DNA from 2 places in the Ruminococcus sp. AF37-20 genome. Region 2 is predicted to be linked to the other one. Evidence: predicted binding sites of a transcription regulator. Region 2 holds the regulator's gene; the other holds the start of a gene.

Region 1 (4,487 bases), on a different contig from region 2:
AAGATCAAAGAATGAATAATCGTTGCGTTTTTGGGAAGCTTTACACTTTCAAGTTCATAGCAATTTCTAAATAGATAGACGTAGCTTGTCGATTCGGGCATAGTCAGGTTTTCAAGATTTATGGACCTCATTGATATATTCCTCCATTTTTCTTTATTTGACTATATTATAACACATCAACTGTCCGTTTGTCTGGACTGCAAATAAAAAAGCGGCCATATGCAAAACATGGTCGCTTTTCCAATATCTTTATAGTTATATATCTTCGCTGTTCACCCATACCCCGTCCTCTTTATGAAGTATCCTCTGATTTTCAGACCCTCTGAATTTCAGGGAGATGTTTTTCTTTTCAAGGACGAACTCGCCGTCAACAAGGTAGTCAATAAGGCTCAGCATTTCGTCTGTGTACTGTGTTCTGTATGGGGACTTTGAGCCTGCAAGCAGGTCAGTTTCAAGGGTACAGCCTGTGTAGCACCACACGTCCTTGTCGGGAAGTTCTGTTTTCACACGGCGGAGGAGTTTTGTAAGCTCAGACTGGTTCTCAGGCTCCATAGGCTCGCCGCCAAGGAGCGTAAGTCCTTTTATATAGCCCTTTGAGAGGGCGTCAATTATCTCGTCTGCGGTGGTATCTGTGAAAGGCTTGCCGTAGTCAAAGTTCCAAGTGTCAGGTTGAAAACAGCCCTTGCAGTGGTGTCTGCAACCTGATACGAACAGCGTGACCCTCACACCTGAGCCATTGGCGATATCGGTTTTCTTTATCTCACAATAATTCATTTTCCGCTCCTTTCATACATACAACGCAGGGCAATACGATTTTGTATTGCCCCGATAGTCATATGCTGTTTGCTGTTTTATGTCAGTAATAATGTTCATTATTTTCGGATTTTGCAGTTTTGAGTTTTTGAGTTTTCCTTGCTATAATGTTCATTTTTCTGACGAGTTTTGATTTTTGAACTTTTGGGTTTTAACGGCTATAATGTTCACTTTTTTTGAAAATCGCTCAAAAAATTTTTTGGGTTTTGTAATTCTACAAATTTTTCTGAGCAAATCACAAATGCAAAACTCTCTCCTTTATCTCCTGAGTCCTGCCCTGATTCCAGAACTGCGTGCCGATGTAGCCGCAGGTGCGCCTTGCAACGTTCAGAGTGTTCTGATCTCTGTTGCCGCAGTTCGGACACTCCCATACAAGCTTGCCGTCATCTTCTACTATCTTTATCTCACCGTCAAAACCGCACTTCTGACAGTAGTCGCTCTTTGTGTTAAGCTCGGCATACATGATGTTGTCGTAAATATGCTGCATAACTGCAAGAACAGCCTCTATGTTGTTCTGCATATTCGGCACTTCCACATAGCTGATAGCTCCTCCTGGTGAGAGAGCCTGGAACTGTGACTCAAAGGTGAGCTTGTCAAATGCGTCGATGTTCTCGGTAACATGGATATGATAGCTGTTTGTGATGTAGTTTCTGTCTGTTACACCCTCGATAACACCAAAACGCTTCTGCAAACATCTTGCAAATTTGTATGTTGTGGACTCCAATGGCGTGCCGTAAAGGCTGAAATCTATGTTTGTTTCTGCTCTCCACTTTGCGCAGGCATCATTAAGGTGCTGCATAACTTCAAGGGCAAAAGGCGTTGCTGAAGGGTCTGTGTGTGACTTGCCCGTCATGTATCTTACGCATTCGCAAAGACCTGCATAGCCAAGTGATATGGTGGAATATCCGCCGAACAGGAGCTTGTCGATAGTTTCACCCTTTTTAAGCCTTGCCAATGCACCGTTCTGCCAAAGGATAGGCGCAACGTCTGACGGAGTGCCTTTAAGTCTTTCGTGACGGAGCATAAGCGCACGTCTGCAAAGCTCAAGCCTTTCATCAAATATCTTCCAGAACTTATCCATATCCTTATATGACGAGCAGGCAACGTCCACAAGGTTTATTGTAACAACGCCCTGATTGAATCTGCCGTAATACTTAGGCTTGCCGTTTTCGTCAAGATATGTTGTAAGGAAGCTTCTGCAGCCCATGCAAGGGTAGCACTGACCATTGCCATTCTTGTCTACCTTAAGCTCCTTCATTTTCTTTTCGCTTATATAGTCAGGCACCATTCTCTTTGCGGTACACTTTGCAGCAAGCTTTGTAAGCTCCCAATATTTTGAGCCTTCTCTTATGTTGTCCTCTTCAAGGACATATATTAGCTTAGGGAACGCAGGTGTTATATAGACGCCCTTTTCGTTCTTTACGCCTTGGATACGCTGTCTGAGCATTTCCTCTATGATAGCCGCAAGGTCATCTCTTGTCTGCCCCTCCGGCACCTCGTCAAGGTACATGAAAACAGTAACGAAAGGTGCTTGACCATTTGTTGTCATAAGAGTGATGACCTGATACTGTATCATCTGAACGCCCTGAACTATCTCAGCTTTTACTCTCATTTCGGCTACCTTATTTATAGTATCCTCGTCGGCAGGGATATTAAGCTCTGCGAACTCTTTTTTTACCTCACGGCGGTATTTATCACGGGATATCTGAACGAACGGAGCAAGGTGGGAAAGTGTGATACTCTGTCCGCCATACTGTGAAGAAGCTATCTGAGCGATAGATTGTGTAGCGATATTGCAGGCTGTAGAGAAGCTGTGTGGCTTTTCTATCATGACCTCACTTATGACAGTGCCGTTCTGGAGCATATCCTCAAGATTTACAAGACAGCAGTTGTGCATATGCTGAGCGAAATAATCGGCGTCGTGGAAATGTATCAGACCTTTTTCGTGAGCTTCAACTATATCGTCAGGAAGCAAAAATCTTCTTGTGATATCCTTGCTGACCTCGCCTGCCATATAATCCCTCTGAACTGAATTGACAGTAGGGTTCTTATTGGAATTTTCCTGCTTGACTTCCTCGTTCTCGAAGTTAAGAAGAGAAAGTATCTGCTTGTCAGTAGTATTAGCCTGTCTGACGATAGAACGCTCATAGCGGTAGGTGATATAATGCTTTGCCACTGTATACTTGCCGTGGCGCATGATATCGGCTTCCACCCAGTCCTGAATAGTTTCAACGTCCATAGCCCTATTCATTTCAGAGCATTTGTCCTCTATATTCTGTGCTATCTCTCCTATCTCTCCCTCAGAGAGCCTATCCTTTTCCTCCACAGTGATATTAGCTTTCGCAACGGCGTTTTCTATCTTTTCCTTATCGAACGTATTCTCAGCGCCGCTTCTTTTTATTATCTTCACCTATACTCTTCCTTTCATTCTATCCTGCTCAACCACTATATATTGTGGTTGACTGCTTTTATCACAACATAATATTGAACATTTACTATTATACCACAATCAGAATATAAGTCAAGGGCATAGAATGATAAATAATCTACAAAAATTTCGGTTAAAAACAGAGCAGTTTGCCGAAAAAGTATTACAAATGATTACAAACACTTGATTGACAAAAAGTGTGAAAAACAATGGAATTTAAAGGGATGATAAAGGTGTGAAGTGGCAGGAGGTGATGTGAATGTTTTGTAAAATAAATAGTAAAATTCCATTAACTCATTGACAAAGGGGCTTGCATATGATATAATATTAGAGTTGAATGCGCCAGTAGCTCAGCTGGATAGAGTGACTGGCTACGAACCAGTAGGTCGGGGGTTCGAGTCCCTTCTGGCGCACCAATCATTTTTGATACTCACAAAGGAAAATCCACAGGATATAAAAAATGTGGACTTTCCTCAGCAAGTATCTTTAAGTATCCTTGCTGAGCATATATGAAAGCTTGTAGTAACAAACTAGGATATGTTTTGTGACATTTGTTTCGTTTCGCTCTTAGACCTTGTCAAGGCAGCTTCACATTGTGGAGCTTAAGCGAATCATCTGATGTTAATCCATAGTGGCGTCGGCACATAGGCTTGCAGTTAGCTTAACTGTTACTGGCTGGCTCGTGTTCATGTTCTGAAATGTTAAGAATGCCTGATCGGCGTGATTGAACAGTAACGAACGTCATGGCTCTAAGCGACTTAAAGACAACTCAATGTCTTGTTGTGCTTGTGTTTCACATCAGTTGACCTCATCTCAATCTTATTTGAGGACTTACGATATTCGATTTTCAAGCTGCATTTTTGACGAGTTGAATCAGCAGCTAAAAGCAAAAAGAGCTTTCCAGATGTTTGACATCGTGAAAAGCCCTTGACAATCTATTTCCAACGTGCTATAATAGAGCACGAGGATAGCATTCTCTGAAAGCTCCACAGTTGCTGTAACATCTGTGCTGCTGGGCTTATAAATTCCGCCAAGAGTTTATAAGCCTTAGAGGGTGCGATTTTTTATGCCCTCTAAATTTCCTCTGTATATTAATTATACCACCATTTTGTCAATTTGTCAATACTTTTGCGGAAATTAATGGCGGAAAATATATATTTTATATATAAATGCAAAATGCCCCCTAGTGTGTCACCGTGACACATATTCTTGGTCTTGTCATTTTAGAAACTTTTTCGAAAAAGTA
Region 2 (4,487 bases):
ATTACAATCAGTATCGTTTAAAATATGCGCATAAAGTTCAAATATTCAATATGCCCGTTTTGAATGAATATAAAACAGATACAAGAGCTTTTTGTAGAAAACATTAACCAAAACAGCAAAATATGTACAGCATTTATGCAGTTCGTAAAACTTTTTTCATGTAATCGTTTGATGTTTTCAGTGGTACTTGTAATTGGCGAATTATTATAGTATACTTGTTTAAGAAGATTTTTTACCGAAAGGAAATTGCTTGATATGACAGATTTTGAAAGAAACAAAACAATGGTGACAGCCAAATATGAGGCTCTCATCAACAGAAAAAACATTGTGTCAGACAGCTACAACGGAATTTATGACAGATACGTTTACCCTGTTCTGACAGCCGCACACGCACCTATTATCTGGAAATATGACATGAACCCTGAGACAAATCCATACTTCATGGAGAGATTGGGCATAAACGCAGTACTGAACTCTGGCGCTATTTATCTCAACGGCAAGTATTATCTTGTTGCAAGAGTTGAGGGCAATGACAGAAAGTCATTTTTTGCAGTAGCAGAGAGCGACAGCCCTGTTGACGGCTTCCGTTTCTGGGACTTCCCTGTTCAGCTTCCTGACACTGAACCGGAGGAAACAAACGTATACGATATGAGACTTACTCAGCATGAGGACGGCTGGATATACGGTGTATTCTGCTCAGAGAGCAAGGACAAGACTTCAAACGATCTTTCTGCCGCTACAGCTCAGGCTGGAATCGTAAGGACAAAGGATCTTAAGACATGGGAAAGACTTCCTAATCTCAAGTCCAAGTCACCACAGCAGAGAAACGTTGTACTTCACCCTGAGTTCGTTGACGGAAAGTACGCATTCTACACACGTCCACAGGACGATTTTATCGAAACCGGCTCAGGCGGAGGAGTATGCTTCGGTCTTTGCGAAGACATCACAAACCCTGTTATCTGCACAGACGAAGTTGTTATCTCACCAAGGCAGTATCACACAATCACAGAGGTAAAGAACGGTGCAGGCGCAGTGCCTATCAAGACACCAAAGGGTTGGATACACATTGCACATGGCGTAAGAAACACAGCCGCCGGTCTTAGATATGTAATTTATGTATTCGCAACTGACCTTAAAGACCCTTCTAAGCTAATCGCTTCGCCGTCAGGACTTTTCATTGCACCACACGGCAGTGAAAGAGTGGGTGACGTATCAAACGTTGCGTTCACAAACGGCGCGATCGTTCGTGAAAACGGTGACGTGTATATTTACTACGCTTCATCAGACACAAGACTTCACGTTGCGGCAACAACGATCGACAAGCTTATGGATTACACATTCAACACACCGTCAGACCCACTGCGTTCTGTTGACTGCGTAAAGCAGAGATGCGAGCTTATCAAAAAAAATCTCGAATATCTTAACAAGTAATATATCAAACACAAACAGACGGCTTCTGCTGTCTGTTTTTTTGTACACTAAAACTTTCTTTAAGTCTGCCATATCCGTGCATAAATATTGCACTACCCATGTAGGGGACGTCGTTTCGACGTCCCGTGGTTGTTTGCCCGACGAACTATACGTTATCCGCACAACGTTTTCCGCACGGCATGTCTACACAAATCTGTGAAAAAGCCAAAACTTTGACACTTCCAGAAACGGGACGTCGAGGGCGCCATCCCCTACAATTATGCTATGGTTTGTCTGCCGCAAAATTGCTGAGTCCCTTTACCGCAACTTTTTTATATACCCTCTTGCAATCATCCACAATCTATGGTATAATTAATCAATAAAAGCACAATATATGCAATATCACGCACAAAATTTTCTCTTAACTAAGGAGTGTTTATAATGAGATGTCCTTTTTGCAACTATGAAGATACAAGAGTAATAGATTCACGTCCAAGCGAGGGAAAAAAGCGTCGCCGCCGTGAGTGTCCGAAATGCGGAAAGCGTTTCACTACTTATGAGGTGGTGGAAAAGCCACAGCTTATGGTATACAAGCGTGACGGCTCGTTTGAGCCTTTTGACAGACAGAAGCTTATAAAAGGCATTCAGAACGCTATCAAAAAGCGTCCAGTCAGTGTTGATGATATGAAAAACCTTGTTGACGATATAGAGAACACCTTTGCAAACAAAATGCAGACTGAGACCACCACCAGCGAAATAGGCGATATGGTGCTTATGGGTCTTAAAAAGCTTGACCACGTTGCATATGTGCGTTTTGCTTCCGTTTACAAGGACTTCTCTGACGTTGATTCGTTCATTCAGATAATCACTGAGCTTTCTGACAAGAAGAAATAAATAAGAGCGTTCCGATAATTTTCGGGACGCTTTTTTGCACAAAAAAAGCGGACAGCCAAAGCCGTCCGCCATATTTTTCATATTGTATTAAAGCTGTGTATCAACAAAAATTGTATAGATAGCCTTCATTGCAGATTCAAAATCAGCCTCGTTTACACCGATGATGATGTTAAGCTCGCTAGAGCCCTGATCTATCATCTTTACGTTTACATGAGCGTGTGCAAGGGCTGAGAATATTCTGCCTGCTGTACCTCTGTTTGACTTCATTGCACGTCCCACAACTGCAATAAGCGCAAGGTCTGTTTCAATATCAATTGTATCAGGGTGACAGTTTCTGTGCAGACCTGACATTATCTCCTGCTCCTTTGGAGCAAACTCTGCCTGATGAACAACGACAGACATTGTGTCGATACCCGATGGCATATGCTCAAAGCAGATTCCGTTCTTCTCGAATACTTCAAGCACTCTTCTGCCGAAACCAAGCTCTGCGTTCATCATATCCTTTTCGATATTAACTACAGTAAAGCCCTTCTTTCCTGCTATACCTGTGATCGTGAATGCAGGCTTCTGAGATGTGGACTCAACGATCATTGTACCCATATCCTCAGGCTTGTTTGTGTTCTTGATGTTTATTGGGATACCTGCTTTTCTTACAGGGAAAATAGCGTCCTCATGAAGTACGCCTGCACCCATGTAAGAAAGCTCTCTCAGTTCCTTATATGTTATGGTAGTTATAGGCTGTGGGTTGTCGATAATTCTAGGGTCGCATACCAGGAAGCCTGATACGTCTGTCCAGTTCTCATAAAGATCAGCGTTTACTGCTGCGGCAACGATAGAACCTGTTACGTCAGAACCGCCTCTTGAAAATGTCTTGATAGTATCGTTTGGCATTGAGCCGTAAAAACCGGGGATCACCGCATTGTCAAGTGTAGCAAGTCTTTGAGGAAGCACCTCGTTGGTTCTTGCAGAATCAAACTGACCCTGATCGTTAAAATAGATAACATCGGCAGCGTCAATAAAGTTATATCCAAGATATTTAGCAAGAACGATACCGTTAAGATACTCGCCACGGGAAGCCGCATAGTCACGTCCTGCCTTTCCGATAAAGCAAGCCTTGATAGTTTCAAACTCCTTTTCAAGAGAAAGGTCAAGACCCAGATCATTGATTATGCCGTAATATCTTTCCTTGATAGCGTCGAACTCGCTGCTGAAATCCTTGCCCTTTGCAGCAAGATCATAGCAGCCGTAAAGCATATCAGTTACCTTTGTATCGTTTGAAAATCTTTTACCAGGAGCAGACGGCACAACAAATCTTCTTGAGCTTTCCGCTGTGATTATCTCCTTTACCTTTTTGAACTGCTCAGCACTTGCAAGAGAGCTTCCACCGAATTTTACAACCTTTGTCATTTCACAAACCCCTTATAAACTATAGAATTATTCCTGTCTGCGTACTTTTCCCACGCTGACGTTACAATAAATAGTATACCGAATTTGCGTGATTAAGTCAATGTATAAATGGACTAATTTTTATAGTTTTTTTGGTGTATGTTTGTGAAATACGCTTGTATTTGTATGGCGGACAACTCATACTTATCTGTCTGCCTATTATCTGTAATGTTCGTCTATCCACTTATCATGTTTTCGTGAAAGAAAACCCCAGCGTTCTTCAACACAAAATGCAGCAGATAAAACAAGCGGCAAAGAAAGCAGCACAGCCGCAATAATAAGAATAGCCATATTACTTACGTTCACAAGAACGCCTCCCGTCTCGGTTTTGTTATGACTATATTATAGCGTTCCTCACTTAAACAGACCTTAATGCAAAGTGAAAACCATGTGAAAAAAAGCCCCGTCCGAAGTCAGGGCTTTTTTCATCAGACTGCTTAAACCGTCACAGCCTGAGTATTATTCTTTTTAAGCACCTCAATAAAATCTTTTTCAGGAACAGGCTTTGAGAAGTAGTATCCCTGAATGAAATCACAGCCCATGCCAAGAAGCGTGTCGAGCTGATGCTTGTCCTCGATACCCTCGGCGACTATCTGCATATTGAGCTTCTTTATCATCGCCACTGTACTCTCAATGGCGATATGCGCCTTTTCGCTCTTGAAACATTCCCAGACTATTTCCTTTTCAAGCTTGATAAACCTGAAAGGCAGGCTGAGAAGATATGTCATATTTGAATA

The links. Region 2 encodes NrdR, which represses ribonucleotide reductase genes. Its sites were predicted from a motif close to CACNANATNTNGTG; they were not measured.
Region 1: nrdD (anaerobic ribonucleoside-triphosphate reductase) is a predicted target of NrdR. The motif match lies at 3,257-3,270, and genes of this name have one in related genera.

Annotation. Positions count from the first base shown of each region.
Region 1 covers NZ_QTVE01000001.1:28,241-32,727, forward strand. Annotated here, with positions in the region: gene DW015_RS00180 (leucine-rich repeat domain-containing protein) at 1-131, opposite strand, end outside; gene nrdG (anaerobic ribonucleoside-triphosphate reductase activating protein) at 256-774, opposite strand; gene nrdD (anaerobic ribonucleoside-triphosphate reductase) at 1,049-3,223, opposite strand; tRNA gene DW015_RS00195 (tRNA-Arg) at 3,581-3,657, shown strand.
Region 2 covers NZ_QTVE01000005.1:133,556-138,042, forward strand. Annotated here, with positions in the region: gene DW015_RS05020 (glycosidase) at 256-1,431, shown strand; gene nrdR (transcriptional regulator NrdR) at 1,852-2,304, shown strand; gene DW015_RS05030 (aspartate kinase) at 2,392-3,711, opposite strand; gene DW015_RS13395 (hypothetical protein) at 3,910-4,056, opposite strand; gene DW015_RS05035 (bifunctional diguanylate cyclase/phosphodiesterase) at 4,188-4,487, opposite strand, start outside.